2 linked regions of the Persicobacter psychrovividus genome follow. The main gene of each other region encodes a partner of the protein of the gene in region 2 in a complex. Links are inferred from orthologs where the notes say so. Each region holds a gene or a part of one and is shown on either strand. Other genes may lie near its edges. The genes, in order: metK and groL.

Evidence for each region.
Region 1: the proteins of groL (region 2) and metK are in contact, whole or in part, in a cryo-EM structure (PDB 8P4O), measured with the Escherichia coli proteins. The link is inferred for Persicobacter psychrovividus from one-to-one orthologs.

What each region holds. Positions count from the first base shown.
Region 1 is NZ_AP025292.1:332,745-341,185, forward strand. Bases 1,860-4,839 are described here. They hold metK (methionine adenosyltransferase), read right to left. Parts: upstream 3,988-4,839; coding sequence 2,731-3,987; downstream 1,860-2,730. Other genes in these bases: AABK40_RS01425 (peptidylprolyl isomerase), read left to right, coding at 1,860-2,237; AABK40_RS01430 (DUF493 family protein), read left to right, coding at 2,382-2,654; AABK40_RS01440 (SAM-dependent methyltransferase), read right to left, coding at 4,135-4,839. Also shown: more of AABK40_RS01425, read left to right, coding at 129-1,859; more of AABK40_RS01440, read right to left, coding at 4,840-4,848; AABK40_RS01445 (alpha/beta fold hydrolase), read right to left, coding at 4,849-5,604; AABK40_RS01450 (pyridoxine 5'-phosphate synthase), read right to left, coding at 5,722-6,435; AABK40_RS01455 (GatB/YqeY domain-containing protein), read left to right, coding at 6,572-7,024; AABK40_RS01460 (CvpA family protein), read left to right, coding at 7,034-7,540; AABK40_RS01465 (anthranilate synthase component II), read left to right, coding at 7,542-8,111. UniProt on the Escherichia coli protein: Catalyzes the formation of S-adenosylmethionine (AdoMet) from methionine and ATP.
Region 2 is NZ_AP025292.1:2,128,685-2,136,987, reverse strand. What follows is about bases 1,386-4,227. They hold groL (chaperonin GroEL), read right to left. Parts: upstream 3,703-4,227; coding sequence 2,068-3,702; downstream 1,386-2,067. Other genes in these bases: AABK40_RS09085 (co-chaperone GroES), read right to left, coding at 3,740-4,018; AABK40_RS09095 (mechanosensitive ion channel), read right to left, coding at 1,386-1,868. In the rest of the region: more of AABK40_RS09095, read right to left, coding at 645-1,385; preprotein translocase subunit SecG, read right to left, coding at 4,312-4,689; AABK40_RS09075 (hypothetical protein), read right to left, coding at 4,690-5,580; AABK40_RS09070 (LptE family protein), read right to left, coding at 5,664-6,215; AABK40_RS09065 (sigma-54 interaction domain-containing protein), read right to left, coding at 6,270-7,634; tRNA (N6-isopentenyl adenosine(37)-C2)-methylthiotransferase MiaB, read right to left, coding at 7,716-8,303.

The sequences.
Region 1 (8,441 bases), 1.8 Mb from region 2 along the record:
CCAAAATTTTTTAGAGAGGAAGATGGCTTGGTGTAGGTTGGGATTTGTTTTTTTGCCTATTTGGTCCTTCTCAATATTGAAATAAATAAGAAATAATATTCGTTGCGCTTTTTAGATTGTGTTAAACAATGGCTTTAATTAACAAAATACGTGAAAAATCGGGCGTCGCTGTGGGTGTAATCGCAGTGGGCCTATTAGTTTTTATTGTTGGTGGAGACCTGATGGGTCCTAAGTCTGGTCAGAAGGACGAACGGAATGTGGGGGAAATCGCAGGAAACACCATCCCACTGGACGTTTATCAGAAACAGATAGAAGACCTCAAGTACAACTTCACTAACAGCTATGGTCGCTTCCCTACGGAAACAGAGATGAACTCTATCCGTCAGCAAGCATGGGACCTTATGGTTGTAAAAGAATCCTTCAAACAAGAATATGACGCTGTTGGCGTGAATGTTTCTGATGAAGAATTGGTGGACATGGTACAGGGTAAAAACATCAGCCCTCAGATCCGTGCCTCATTTACTGATCCTAAAACAGGGCAGTTTGATAAAGGTGCAATTGTTCAGTTCTTGAGCCGTTTGGGCCAAATGCCTGCTCAGCAACGTACACAATGGAATGCTTTTGAAGCTTCTTTGATCCCTGCGCGTAAGCGTATCAAATTCGATCATTTGTTGCAAGGTGCCAACTACATTACAGATGCAGAAGCACAACAACAATACCGAGCAGAGAACGAAGTTGCTGAGGCTAAATATTTGTACATCCCTTACTATTCTGTAAGTGATTCAGCGGTTGCGGTATCTGACAGCGAGTTGTCAAGCTACTTGAATGACCACCAGAAGCAATATCAAACAGATGCTTACCGCTCTTTGGAGTATGTAACATTCCCTATTGTTCCTTCTGCGGCAGATTCAGCAGATTTCTTCAAAGATATGCAAGCTTTCAAAGCTGAAATGGCAACGGTGCCTTCAGTAGAGGAAGATTCGATTTATGCTTCGGCTAACACCGATTCTAAAGCACCTTCTTTCGGTACTTATACCGTAGATCAATTGCCGATCATCTTGCAGTCCAATGAGAAAATCTTGAAAAAAGGTGACATCTTGGGACCATACAACGATGGTGGTTTCTATACATTATATAAGATCTCTGACGTTGCTACTGATGGAGCAAAATCAGCTCGTGCATCGCACATCCTGATTCGTGCTGAAGACAGCACACCAGCAGCTAAAGCAAAAGCAAAGAAAAAAGCAGAAGGTATCCTTCGTGCGATCAAGCGTGGTGCTTCATTTGAAAAAGAAGCTCGCGAAAATTCAGCAGATCCTTCAGCATCACGTGGTGGTGACTTGGGTTGGTTCTCTGAAGGCCGTATGGTGAAGCCTTTTGAAGATGCTGTATTCTCTATGAAAAAATCGGGTGTTTATGCTAAAGTGGTAGAAACACAATTCGGTTTCCATATCATCAAAGTAACTGAAGCGCCGATTGCTAAATCGTTTAAAGTAGCGACTGTTCAGCGTGAGATGATCGCTTCTGATGAAACACGTGATAAAATCTTCCGTCAGGCAGATAGCTTTACTGCTTCAGCAGGTGACTTGAACGAGTTCCAGGCGGCAGCGAAAGAAAAAGGATACCGTATCCAGACAGCACCAACTGTAAATGCTAACGATCGTCGTTTGGGTGCTATCGCTGATGCACGCACAGTAGTTAGCTGGGCATTCCGTGATGCAGCTATGGAAGAAGTTTCTGATGCTAAAGAGGCGGGCGATAATTACATTGTTGCAGCATTGACTGGCGTTGTTGAGAAAGGTACTGCTCCATTGTCTACCGTGAAAGCGGAGATCACTGATAAAGTGAAGAAAGAGAAGCAAGCTGAAGTTATCATGAAAAAGCTGAAAGGTGGTTCATTGGATGAAATGGCAACTGCTTACGGTTCGGATGCTAAAGTTTACGAAGCATCAGACTTGAAAATCTCTTCTAACATTTTGCCATCTGTTGGTTTCGCTCCAGAGGCTGTAGGTACTATCTTCGGATTGAAAAATGGTGAGATTTCTAAGCCTGTAAAAACAGACAACGGTATCTTGGTTGTTCAGACAATCGCTAAAACTGAAGCTCCTGAAATTGCAGATTACAGCAAGTTCAAGAAAGAGTTGGAAGCAAAATTGGATAACCGTGTATCTTTCAACATCAGCGAATCTTTGAAAGAGGCTGCCAATGTTAAAGATCAACGTTACCTATACTACTAAGAATTAAAGACAGCCACGGCTGTTAAAATATAATAAAACAGCCTGCTGATCTTTATCGGCAGGCTGTTTGTATTTAGATGCAAAATGGAACCGAGGGGTGCCTAATTGCCGTACAAGACGTATAATTAGATAAAAAGGAATATTATGGCAGATGATTCGTTTTCGTTCGAAGACTTTAAGGATAAGCTGGAGCAACAGTATGATTTCCCGACAAAATATACATTTAAGTTTATTGTGCCAGTAGCGCAGGTAGATCGCTTCTTTGAAGAGGTTTTCCCTAAGAAGATGGTGGAAGAAAAGCAGTCCAAGACAGGCAAGTTCTCGTCGTTTACGGCCCGTTTTTCTGTTCGTTCTTCTGATGAAGTCATTGAAATTTACAAGAAAGCTACCGTAGTACCAGGGCTTATTTCTTTATAAGCGGCAGGTTTTAATGAGTAGGTATAAAAAAAAGGCATCCGATATGGATGCCTTTTTTCATTGGTATGATCAATAATTAAAGACCGAATTCCGCCTTAATTTTATCTACATAATCTAATTTTTCCCAAGTGAAGGTTTCCACTTCTACCTCTACATCATCAGTGTATGGGCTTGGGAAAACAACTTTCTTCACCTCTGGCGTACGTCCCATGTGTCCGTAAGCTGCCGTTTCCTGATAGATTGGGTTACGAAGCTTCAAGCGTTCTTCAATCGCAAAAGGACGAAGGTCGAAAATGCCTTCAATTTTACGAGCGATCTCGCCGTCCGACAAGTCAACTTTTGCTGTTCCGTAAGTGTTCAGGTAAACGCCTGTCGGGCGTGCAACGCCAATGGCATAAGATACCTGCACCAAAACTTCTTCAGCAATGCCTGCCGCTACCATGTTCTTAGCGATATGGCGTGTCGCATAAGCTGCTGAACGGTCCACTTTGGAAGGGTCTTTTCCTGAGAATGCACCACCACCATGAGCGCCTTTTCCTCCGTAAGTATCTACGATAATCTTACGGCCAGTTAGTCCTGTATCGCCGTGAGGGCCACCAATCACAAACTTCCCTGTTGGGTTGATATGATATTTGATGTCGTCACCGAACAATGCCTGAATGTCTTCAGGGAAGCTGGCCAATACGCGAGGAATCAAAATGGTTTTGATGTCCTGTTCGATTTTCGCCAACATTTCCTCATCTGAATCAGCAAACTCATCGTGCTGTGTAGAGACGACAATCGCCTCGATACGCTCTGGTTTGTTGTCGTCAGAATACTGTACAGTTACCTGAGATTTTGCATCAGGACGAAGGTAAGGGATTTCCGTTTCTTCACGGCGGAGATCAGCCAACACGCGCAACAAGCGGTGAGAGATTTCCAACGCCAACGGCATGTAGTTTTCTGTTTCGTTGGTCGCGTAGCCAAACATCATTCCTTGGTCTCCCGCTCCCTGGTTTTCACGATCTTCACGATCAACACCACGGTTGATATCATCAGACTGCTCGTGAATGGCAGAGATTACCCCACAGGAGTTACCATCAAACTGGTATTCACCTTTGGTATAGCCTATTTTATTAATAACATTACGGGCGATATGCTGAACATCCAAATAAGCTTGGGATTTCACCTCTCCCGCCAATACAACCTGTCCTGTCGTAACCAAAGTTTCACAAGCTACTTTGGAGTTTTTATCGAACGCTAAGAAGTGATCGATGAGTGCGTCAGAAATTTGATCGGCAACTTTGTCAGGGTGTCCTTCAGACACAGACTCTGACGTAAAGAAATATGACATAATAATTATGATTTTAGGATTTTTTGAACTCGGCACGGGGACCAAAATCGCCTTGGATTCTCACCAAGAAAAACACTCCCACACAAAGAACATTAAAGTTTTTTCCAAAACATAAAGGTAAGTAAAATTGCAGTTACTCAATACCTTTTATGCACTTAATACAAAAATTGTCGGGAACTTACCAATTGATAGCTTTACCTTTTTCCATTCAGCAATGGTTTTGGTCATGATCATTTCGTCTTGTCCCGAAACATCTTTGGCGATACAGAGCTTTACATTGGCGCTGCAGGTTTTTACGAGATCAGCAAACAGATGATCGTTCCGATAGGGCGTCTCCATAAAAATTTGCGTCTGATATTTTTCGCGTGCAGTAAGTTCCAGTTTTTTGATGGCATCAATGCGGCGCTTTTTATCAATCGGCAGGTAGCCACTGAAAGCAAAGTGCTGCCCAGAGAAGCCCGAGCTCATCAGGGCCATAAATAAGGACGATGGCCCTACCAATGGTACCACCCTGATGCCGTGTTTGTGGGCGTATTCTACTGCCAGAGCGCCAGGATCTGCAATGCCAGGGCAACCTGATTCTGAAATAATGCCGACATCTCTGCCGTCCATTACAGGCTTCATCAGCTGCGCCAGTGCGGCATCTTTGGTCTTTTTGTCCAATACTTCCAATTCCAGCGCTTCAATGGTCAGTCCAAGCTTGAGGCTTGAGATGTAGCGCCTTGCAGTGCGAAGATTTTCTACGAGATAATAAGAAGTATTTTTGACGATATCCCGAACCTGTGGGGCAATCATTGCTTCGGCGGTGCCGTCAGCAATTACATTGGGAATCAGGAATAGTGTACCTTTATTTTTTGACATTTATATAAATTTTTGAATCGCTTTAAGAAAAGCTTCGGGCTGTTCGGCATGAATCCAGTGCCCAGCATTTTCTATTGTTACAACGTGTGCTTCAGGAAATTGATTTTTGATCAGGGCAGTATCTTTTTCCATGATATAATTGGAAAGTGCGCCCCGAATAAACAGGCTTTGGCCGTCGTAACCCAATTGTGGGTCGAGGGCCGCAACAACATTTTCGATCTGGTCTTTAAGTACCTCCAAATTGAATTTCCAGCGAAAGCCTTCTTTACTTCGGGCAAGGCCTTTGAGTAAAAATTGGCGAACACCGATATCCTTCAGGGACATTTGAAGCGCTGCGTCGGCCTCTCCCCTGCTTTTCAGGGCTGTCAAGTCCACACGCTCCAGGGCTTCAATAATTTCGTGATGATGCACAGGATATTGCTTTGGGGCAATATCTACCACCACCAGCTTTACAACTTTATCAGGATTTTCTGCCGCAAACTGCATGGCTGTTTTTCCTCCCATGGAATGACCTATGATTTTGGCTTCTTCAATGTTGTGTTCTTCGAAAAAGGCAAGCAGGTCATCTGCCATTGCTTCATAGTTATGATCTTGTGCGTGGGGGGAATTTCCGTGGTTGCGTTGATCTACAAGGTAAACGGTATGCTGTTCAGCCATTACTTTGGCGAACGTCATCCAGTTATCAAGTGAACCAAAAAGGCCGTGCAGGATAATCAGCTTTGGCCCCTGCCCCAATTTTTTAAAGTTGAGTTGCATGGAAAAGGTGGGTTTTAGGGTTGTGTCAAAATTTGAAGTGGGTGATCAGTGATTTCGTCAGCCATTGATTGTCCGCTTTGGCTCCTTGTACATCACCGATCACGATAAGTAAAGACCTTATTTAAGTTGTCTCAGGTAAATTTGGATGGTATTTTCCAGTCCCTGGTAAAGGGCATCGCAGATTAGCGCGTGGCCAATAGAGACTTCATCAAGCTGTGGAAGCTTTTCTTTCAAAAATTTCAGGTTTTCAGCATCAAGGTCGTGCCCAGCATTTATACCAAGCCCCAGGGCTACTGCTTTTTCTGCCGCCTGAACGTAATCAGCAACGGCCTTGTCGCGATCGGCCTGATAGTTGGCCGCATAAGGTTCGGTGTACAGCTCAATGCGGTCTGCTCCACAAGCTTTGGCACCTTCGACCATTTTAGGGTCTGGATCAACAAAAATAGAAACCCTGACACCTGCGGCTTTGATCTCAGCGCAAATTTCTTTGAGAAAATCCTGATGAGTGAGGGTGTCCCATCCTGCATTCGAAGTGATGGCAGTCGGTGGATCGGGTACCAAGGTGGCCTGTGCAGGTTTTACACGGTGAATGATTTCCATGAAACGGGCGTCAGGGTAGCCTTCAATATTAAATTCAGTGGTCACCACCTCGTTCAGGTCCAATACATCTTGATAGGTGATATGGCGTTCGTCTGGTCGTGGGTGGACCGTGATGCCTTCCGCACCGAATCTTTCTGCATCCAAAGCAGTTTTGACTACATTGGGATTATCCGCCCCACGGGAATTGCGAAGGGTGGCGATTTTATTGATATTTACGCTAAGCTTAGTCATATCCTTGGCTTAATTATTTAATTTGCGGCAATTTACTACTTTTAAGTATAGTTTATTCTAAAATTGTAAAGTCAAAAAAGGGAATTCCCCCCTGAAGGACTTCAGATTGTATTAATCACATAAAAATATTGAAATTATGAGCCTAAAGCTAAAGATCAACGACGACATCAAAACAGCAATGAAAGCAAAGCAAAAAGATGATTTACGTGCCTTGAGAGCGATTAAATCCATGATTTTGCTGGCTGAAACTGCTGATGGCAGCACTTCGGAACTGACCGAGGAGCAGGAAATTAAAATGCTTCAGAAAGCGGTGAAGCAGCGTAAGGAATCTGCGCAGGTTTATAAAGAGCAAGGACGCGAGGATTTGGCGGAAGTTGAATTGGTAGAAGTGGCTGTGATTGAGAAGTATTTGCCTGCACAAATGGGCGAAGAAGAATTACAGGCGAAAATTGCTGAAATTATTGCTCAGGTAGGCGCTGAAGGCCCTAAAGATATGGGTAAAGTGATGGGTGCAGCCTCAAAAGCTTTGGCAGGACAGGCTGACGGGAAGTCGATTTCCACGGTTGTCAAATCATTGTTGAACAAATAAGCTGAAGCTTTGGCAATATTTGATATTTGCGTCATACTGCTCATTGGCTATGGCGCTTATAATGGATTTAAAAAAGGGCTGATCGTCAGTATTGTAACGACCTTCAGCCTTTTTATAGCGTTATGGGGTGCCGTGAAATTTCAGGAACCTGCCACGAAAATTTTGTCGCCCCTCATCAATACTGACCCGCATCTAACCCCTTATTTGGTATTTATTTTGCTGTTTATCGCTTTTGTAGTAGGCGTGCACCTGATAGGTACCTTGCTCAAAAAGTTTGTAAACATGACCCTGCTCGGAAGCCTGGATACCTTTGCTGGAGGCATACTTGGTGTACTGAAAAATGCCGCTTTTGTAACGGTGCTTGTTTTCGGAATGACCAAAATTGCACCCGAAATGGCAGAGCGACTTTCCAAAGACAGTGTGTCATTTCCTTATTTCGAGAAAGCAGTAAAGGAAGTAGCTAAAGTGGTCCCTGCGATCGACTTTAAAGTTCCTGACATAAAAAAAATGGTTTAGATTGATTTTACTGATAGATAATTACGACTCCTTCACTTACAACCTGGTGGATTATTTTCAGCAATTGGGGGTAAACTGTAAGGTGGTCAGAAATCACTGCCCTATCGAGGAATTGCCTGAAGGTATCCGTGGGGTAGTGCTTTCTCCAGGGCCTGGTCGTCCGCAGGAGGCTGGCCGACTCATGCAATATATAGAACACTTTCACGACAAACTGCCCATGCTTGGCATCTGTCTGGGGCATCAGGCCCTGGGGATGTATTTCGGTGCCCCTTTGGCACTGGCGCCTACACCTATGCATGGGAAAATCAGCGAAATTTCCCTTGACAACACTTCCGTTCCATTTCTAAAGTTGCCAAAAAAAGTCAAGGTAACGCGCTACCACTCCCTGATCCTTTCGCAAATGCCTGAAAACCTGAAAGCCACCGCATATACTGATGATGGCCTGGTGATGGCCATGCAGCATCAGCATTTGCCGATCTATGGGCTGCAATTTCACCCTGAAGCAATTTGCACAGCCGAAGGACTCCAAATGCTTGAAAATTGGGTGCAAAGTATAGGTTACCGCCCTTAGCATGATGGGCGTTCAGTCCAAAGTATTTTAAAATAGGATTGGTGGTCAGCGGTGTGAAAGGGGAAGTATTTTCCCCTCAGTAGCTGCCTGTTATTTTCCTCTTTGACTCCTCCGACCTCTCCAATCATCATCAATTATAGCATATGCCCCACTATTTAGAGAAGGTGCTTCCGTATTCTGAAAATGGAAGAACTCGGGATTTTGCAGGATGAAAATGAGCATCGAATTTAAAGCTTGGCTGATATTTATTTTTGGCGATGAAAATTATCCTCGACGAATCGGTGGAGAAGTTTCCGAAAGCCAATAAAATATCACTATATTAAAGTAATG
Region 2 (8,303 bases):
CTAATGGGAAAAGGAGAGATTGTATATATAAGTGCAGATCGTCGTACGCCAGAAATTTTGTTATCTACCGACAAGGGATTGATGAGGTTTCGAGGCCGTTCAATACCAGAAGATGCTCGGACATTTTTTGCAAAGGTGACGACGTGGCTGAAGATTTACCTTCAAAATCCGCCCGAAAAAACCAAGGTGGTATTTCAGCTCTAATACATGAATACGAGTTCAAGCAAGTGTTTTGTGGATATGCTCAAGATGCTTGAAGAGGGGCACCCTTCCAATACTTCGGTAAGTGTGGTGTGGTATTATGATGTGGAGGATGAAGATATGGAAGACACTGGAGAGGACTTTAAGAACATGTTCTCTTTTGATGTCGAGTTAAGAGGAATTGATGACATTCAGGATAATTCTATTCGTGAAGAATAGCAAAAGGCTGCCAAAATAAGGCAGCCTTTTTTAATGGTCATCAATTTACTATTTGATGTAAAGGAATGATTTTGTTAAAACGTTTTCCCAAAGACCTCTTGTAATACAATGAAGGCTTTAGCGTGTAACATCTTTCCTTTTTACAAAACAATGCACCTCATTGATGTGGCTAAAAAGGGAGTGATCAATAGCCATTTTTATCGGTGTGTGCATTGCATGATGCTTTAATGTAATTTTTTAGGTCCTTCATTATTGCCACCCTTACTGTTGCGGTATTTCTCCACCCAGTCGTTCATCAGCTTGCCAGCGGCTTCGCGGCCACCAATACCAAAGGATAGTGCAATGGCTACTGCAATGGCGCCAAGGGTAAGCCCAAAGGCTAAATTAACGATTTCGTCTGCAATGCCCATCTGACGTAAACCAATAGCCAGGAACAGGCCGATGATTCCTGCACGTGCAATGGAAGCGACGAATTTGTTCTCCTGATTTTTGCTCAGCATCTTATAAGCGATGGAGGCAATCCAGGTACCTACACCGAGAATGATCAGGCCAAAGAAGATATGCCCACAAAGTTCAAGTAATTCGCTTAGAATGGCAGAGAGTTGCATGAATTGCAGCTTCTCGATTGCTGCAATTGTACCGCTGAAAGCAATGAAGAAAAAGACCAGGTTACCGATGATCTTACTGATTGCTGTTTTCTGGGAAATGTACTGAATGCCTTCCACTTTATTGGCCATTTGGTCGATGCCCAAATTTGCGGCTAAACTTTCAATGATTTTTGAGATGTATCGACCTCCGATAAAGAACAGGGCTAAAATAATCGCCGCTGCAATAATGTTAGGAATCGCACCGAGTAGGGTAGATAAAGCTTCTGTTGCAGGACCAGAAATGACTTCCATTTTCAGGCTGTCCAGCGCAATGATCAAAATTGGAATAAAGACTATCAGGAAAACGATCTGACGCACCACTTTGGTGAAATCGAAAGAAGACTTTACGCCAATTTTTGCGGATAATTTATCAAGTCCTCCTGTAAGCAGGCCAGCAGCTTCCTTGGCAATGGAGGCAATAATATAGCCTGCAAAACCGATGATGCCCGCGGCAAGAATTCTCGGGATAAACTGAATGAATTCATTGAACATGCCCTGTAGTGGCGCCAAAACACCCCGTACGCCCATCATGTCCAGGACAAGTAGCAGCACATAGACTAATATGAGGTAATAGACGATGTTTGCAATGGTGTTTTCAATATTGAAATTACCACTTTTTGTCCGCTTGTTGATTCTTTCATCAAGCCTGGATTTGCTGAGGATCGTTTTAAGGACTGATTTGATGGCCTTGGCAATCAAAAAACCCACAATGAGTACAATAATAGCCCCTACAACCGAAGGGACAACTCCACCAAGCCCAGAGAGCATAGGGTCGAGAAAACGGTCAATATAGTTTTTCATAGTTATAGTTTGTGTATAATCTATGGTCTTAACCTTTTCTTGGGGCTATTTGGTTATGTCGTCTTGTAAAAAATGAAAGAACCTTTGCCTTTATGCCCTAAATAGTGATGAATTGGACTATTGGCTGATGATATGGGATATAAAAAAAGGCCAGTCAAATAACTGGCCTTTAAAATAATATGCTTTTTTGATGTGTTTATTACATCATGCCTGGCATGCCGCCACCCATTGGAGGCATAGCTGGTGCGCCAGCACCTTCTTCAGGACGATCAGCAACAACACATTCTGTTGTCAATAATAATGAAGCGATTGAGGCTGCATTCTCCAAAGCCAAACGCGTTACTTTCGTTGGGTCGATGATACCAGCAGCTACCATTGCTTCGTATTTGTCGTCACGGGCATTGTAACCGAAGTCACCTTCCGCTTCGCGAATTTTTTGAACAACGACAGAACCTTCTCCGCCAGCATTGGCAACGATAGTACGCAAAGGCGCCTCAATTGCACGACGGATAATGTTGATACCTGTAGTTTGATCTTCGTTTTCGCCTTCAACACCATCAAGAACGTTCGATGCGCGGATCAAAGCAACCCCACCACCAGGAACGATTCCTTCCTGAACAGCAGCACGCGTTGCATGCAATGCATCATCTACACGGTCTTTTTTCTCTTTCATCTCTACTTCAGTAGCAGCACCGATGTAAAGAATTGCCACACCGCCAGCCAATTTAGCCAAACGCTCTTGCAATTTCTCTTTATCGTAGTCTGAAGAAGTGTTTTCGATCTGAACTTTGATCTCGTTGATACGCGCCTGGATAAGCTCTTTGTTACCAGCACCATTAACGATTACCGTGTTGTCTTTGTCGATGTTTACTTTCTCAGCAGTACCCAACATATCGATGGTTGCTGCGTCCAGTTTGTAACCACGCTCTTCAGAAATTACCGTACCGCCTGTCAGTACCGCAAGATCCTCCAACATTGCTTTGCGACGGTCGCCGAAACCTGGTGCTTTTACAGCAGCGATTTTCAAAGAACCACGCATTTTGTTCACAACCAAAGTCGCCAAAGCTTCACCTTCGATGTCCTCAGCAACAATGACCAAACCTTTACCTGTTTGCACTACGGCTTCCAAAACAGGTAGCAATTCTTTCATGCTGCCGATTTTTTTGTCGTAAATCAAAATGTAAGGGGACTCCATCGCCACTTCCATTTTTTCGGTATTGGTTACAAAATATGGAGAAAGGTATCCACGGTCGAATTGCATACCTTCTACCGTTTTTACTTCTGTTTCAGTACCTTTGGCTTCTTCAACAGTAATTACACCGTCTTTACCCACTTTATCCATCGCTTCCGCGATCATCGTACCGATTTCTTTATCGTTGTTGGCAGAGATTGTACCCACCTGTGCAACCTCTTCAGAAGAAGTGATTGCTTTTGAAGTTTTTTTCAAATCTTCGATGATCAAAGCAACAGCTTTGTCGATACCACGCTTAAGGTCCATTGGGTTGGCGCCCGCTGCTACGTTTTTGATACCGCTTTCAAAGATCGACTGTGTCAAGACAGTGGCTGTTGTGGTTCCGTCACCTGCCATGTCAGCAGTTTTAGAAGCAACTTCTTTTACCAACTGCGCTGCCATGTTTTCTACTGAATCTTCCAATTCAATTTCTTTGGCAACAGAAACACCATCTTTGGTTACTGATGGCGCACCGAATTTTTTGTCAAGGATTACATTGCGGCCCTTAGGTCCCAAAGTTACTTTTACAGCATCAGCAATTACTGAAACACCTTTTTTTAGCTTTTCACGCGCATCAGCGTGGAATAAAATATCTTTAGCCATGATGTATGGATTTTAGAATTAAAATGAAAAAAACAGATTAAATAATAGCGAAGATGTCAGCTTCACGCATGATCAAATATTGCTTGCCTTCGTGAGTGATCTCTGTGCCGGCATATTTGCCATACAATACACTATCGCCAACTTTTACCGTTAAAGGCTCATCTTTTTTTCCTGGGCCAACAGCCACTACAGTACCCTGAGATGGTTTTTCAGTGGCAGTGTCAGGGATGATAATTCCTGATGCTGTTGTCGTTTCAGCGGCAGCGGCTTCCACAAGCACGCGGTCCGCAAGAGGTTTAATGGTTACGTTAGACATTTCTGTTATTACTGTTTAAAAATTAAAACATTTTCGAACATAATTTGAACATAGAATGTGCCAATTTATAAGCCGTCTTTATTTGTGACAAATTGACTTATAAATACCATCATCGGGTGGGTTGTGGCACTGACAGGCTTGAAAAAATGACATAGCTGATGGATGTTGATGGCAGATCACCTGCCATTTTTTAGCTGCGGGGGTGGTGGTTTTTTTGGGCATAAAAAAAACGCTGTCCCGAATAGGAACAGCGCTTTCCGCTCTTCAGTGAAGAGTGTGTTTTATCAGCAAAATTAATTTGCCGGTGCTTCTTGTGCCGGTGCTGCTGCATCGTCACTTGCTGGTGTTTCAGCAGGTGCCTGAGGCAGTTGAGTCGCCGGAGCTGACTGAATTGCTTTTTCTACATTAGGGCTGTTGAAGGTATTTCCTCCTGTAGTTCTTTGCTCACCAATAAAAAAGTGAGTAGCAAGGGTTAGCACAACAATACCAATTGCCAATCCCCAAGTGATTTTTTCCAAAAAATCTGTGGTTTTCTTTACCCCCATGATCTGAGAGGTGCTTGAGCCGCCAAACTGTGAAGATAATCCTCCACCTTTAGGGTTTTGCGCCAAGATAACCACAACCAGCAATACTGCTGCAACGATGATCACTCCAATTAAAACAGTAAACATTTATTTTCTAAGATTATGTAGTTTTTCAATGCAATTCACAAAGTAAGCTTTTTTATCGGGAAATTTCCAAATCAAAGCCTTGTAAATCTTCTTTGCTTCGGATAAATTTCCCTGACGCTCCATGATCCTCGCCAGATTTTCTGTATAAAGTTCCGTACTCATTCGAGTACTGTACTCAGCAAGGTCCACAGCTTTGGGACTTTCCTGAGTTGGGCTTACTGGTCGGCGCACCGACGGCCCGTTGGCTATAAAGCGGTCGATAAGATCCTCCTGCTCACGCAGTAGATGGTCTCTATCGGTCATTATTTTTTGTTCCACCAATTTTTCTTCTGATTCCGTAATCGATGATTTTTCCTCAGCGGGTTTTACTTCAGGCATTTGCTGTGTTTCGTCATATTGTGCTTTCACACGTAAGTATTCTTCCAAATACCCATGAATTTGTTCGGCAATCCCCTCGGCATCATCGGTATTTAGATCCTCAAATTGTTCTTCGGGATCTTTCCGTTGCTGAGTAGTCAGTAAATTTAGTGGATTATTACTGTTTTTTCTACATTCTTGATGTACAATATTGCGTTGATCTGCAATTTTGTCTTCAGCAGCCCATTCAATATTGTTATTGTTATCGGTTATCGTGTTATTATTATAAAAGGCTGTGATGTTTTTTTCATCAAGTACTTTTTTGAGGTGTTTTCGATCGGGGCTTCTCAGGGCCGCGCTCTGCAGCATTTCACGATAATCTAAGCCATCATTTTCTTTCGCCACCTTTGCCATCAGGATTTTGTAAAGAGAACAATAGGGGTATTGTTCACTCAGATCCTGTAGATCGGTGATTTCCGAGAGGGTAGCTGTATCGAGATGATAGAGCAAATGATGAAATGTAGAAAGTTTCACTCGCTAATTTTTAAGTGGACACTAAAATATAGAATAAAATAGTACTTTAAACAAGTCATTTTTTTATCTATAAATTACAAATACTACCAGTTGGCGACAGAGGCATTAAAGATATCCAAAATAATTTGGTCTGTAATGGTCGGGATTAACTGTTGCTCGGCAGCGGTTCGGTCTTGGGTGTTGGGGTTGTAATCATCGTAAAACGAGAAGGTTTTATTCTCGAAATTATAGGTGTCATCGGTGGTATTGATATAATCAGCCTTAACGGAGATTGTCAGTCGTTCCAAACCTGCGGCATCGGCCCCTTCGAGGTTGGTGTTACCGCCCGATTGTGGTGCCTGTGGCGAGAATCTGTAGCCAGAGATTACCCCCTGGATTTGCAGGTCACCATCTTCATCCACTAATGCCAGTGATGTATTTTGCTGAAAATAATCTCTGATGGCATTGGTAAAATCCTGTGACAGGTTCGCCGGCCCCGTGTTGGACTCATCGTAAAAATTGCCGATAGATACGGTTTTTACTTTGGAGTAATCAATAGATGCACCCGTGAAGGTGTAAAACCCGCAACCTGAAAAGCACAGGGTACATCCGCTGATCAGGAGGAGACTGAATATAAAACGTCGAAAGATATTCATGAATAGTTAAAAATTATCGTGGTAATGATACACAATAGAAATGGATGAAAATAATTATTGGTCAATTTCATATTGTTTAATCTTGCGATATAAGGTGCGTTCAGAGATTCCCAAATCTTGTGCCGCATACCGTCTTTTGTTGTTATTTTTTCGCAAAGCCTTGATAATAAGGTCTTTTTCTGTCTTTTCGATGCTCAGGGATTCTTCTCCGGCATGTTCATGACTGATGTCCTCTACTTCCGAAATCTCATAGGTGCCCATGTCTTCCTCTTCTTCCTGGTACATCATGGCGTTGTTCTTTGCATTTTCGGACGAGGTGGCCGAATAGGCAGGTTTGTTCTCCGGGTATTCGTTCCCTTTAACGCTGCCACTGCTGTTGCTGAATTGCCCTGGAGCTGCCAGCATGGGTAAGTTGTTGTTGACCGGCGGGGGAGGAGTGCTTGTTGTGCTGGTTTTGTTATAGCCCATCTCAAGCAGCATCGTTTTCATCTCCGCCATATCCTTTCTCATTTCGAAAAGTACTTTATAGAGGATGTCCCTTTCTGACATACTATCGAAGTTGCTCCGTTCTTTTTCTGTTGATTCTTCTTCACGGCGAATTACAGAAGGCAAATTTGGTGCTTCTTTAGGGATGTATTTCCGCAGGGTTTCGGCATCAATTTTTCTGCTCATCTCCAACACGGCAATTTGCTCTACCATATTGCGCAACTGGCGAATGTTACCAGGGAAGCGGTATTGTAACAGGCTTTCCTGCGCAGAATAGTCCAGGGAGATCGGGCTCATATGGTATTTGTCAGCGAAATCTGCGGAGAATTTACGGAAAAGGAGCAAGGCATCCTTGCCACGTTCACGCAATGGAGGCACGAAAATCGGGACGGTATTCAGTCGATAGTACAGGTCCTCGCGGAATTCGCCTTTTTCTACCGCCTTAATCAGGTTGACGTTGGTTGCGGCCACCACACGAACATTTGTTTTCTGCACTTTTGAAGAGCCAACCCTGATGAATTCACCATTCTCCAGTACGCGCAACAATCGGGCTTGTGTGCCCAGCGGCATTTCACCGATTTCGTCGAGGAAGATGGTTCCGCCGTCCGTAACTTCAAAATAGCCTTTCCGGGAATCACTTGCGCCGGTAAAGGCGCCTTTTTCGTGTCCAAACAATTCGGAATCGATGGTGCCTTCAGGAATGGCGCCGGTATTTACAGCGATAAACTGACCATGTTTACGAGAAGAAAGGTGATGAATGATTTTGGAAAATGATTCTTTACCGCTACCGCTTTCACCGGTAATCAAAACGGACATGTCGGTAGGGGCCACTTGCATGGCTACCTGAATGGCATAGTTCAGCAGTGGGGAGTTTCCCACAATGCCAAAACGCTGTTTGATACTCTGGATTTCTTCTTCTGAAAATATGGACATAGTAAATATTGTAGATGGGTTTAAAAAATCAACAAGGGCGTAAAACGATTGCTGTTTTACGCCCGCTGTATCTTAGGGGGATTATGCTTCGACGGCCTTGCCAAGGAGTGTTCCCTGGGTGCAGTCGGTGATTTTGACCATCACATAGTCGCCTGGTTTGTAATGTTCTTTATCGAATACCACTACTTTGTTGGCAGAATTTCGTCCGCTGAGTTGGTTTTCGTCTTTCTTGGAGATTTTCTCTACCAAGACCTTCTGTACCTGCCCAACCTGGCGTTTGTTTCTTGCTAAAGACGAGGCATTTTGTACCGCGATGATTTCCTCAAGTCGGCGTTTTTTAACGTCCAAAGGAATATCGTCCTCAAACTTTTTAGCCGCTAAAGTCCCTGGGCGCTCAGAGTAGAAGAACATATAAGCATAGTCATACTTAACATATTCCATTAGCGAGAGGGTTTCCTGGTGTTCTTCTTCTGTTTCAGTACAGAAACCAGTGATGAAATCTGAAGAAATACCACAGTCTTCACCAATAATGCTACGGATGGCATCCACACGATTAATGTACCACTCACGGTCGTAAGTTCTGTTCATCAAATCCAGCACACGGCTGTTACCCGACTGTGCGGGCAGGTGAATGTAGTTACAGATGTTCTCGTGATCACGCATGGCGTA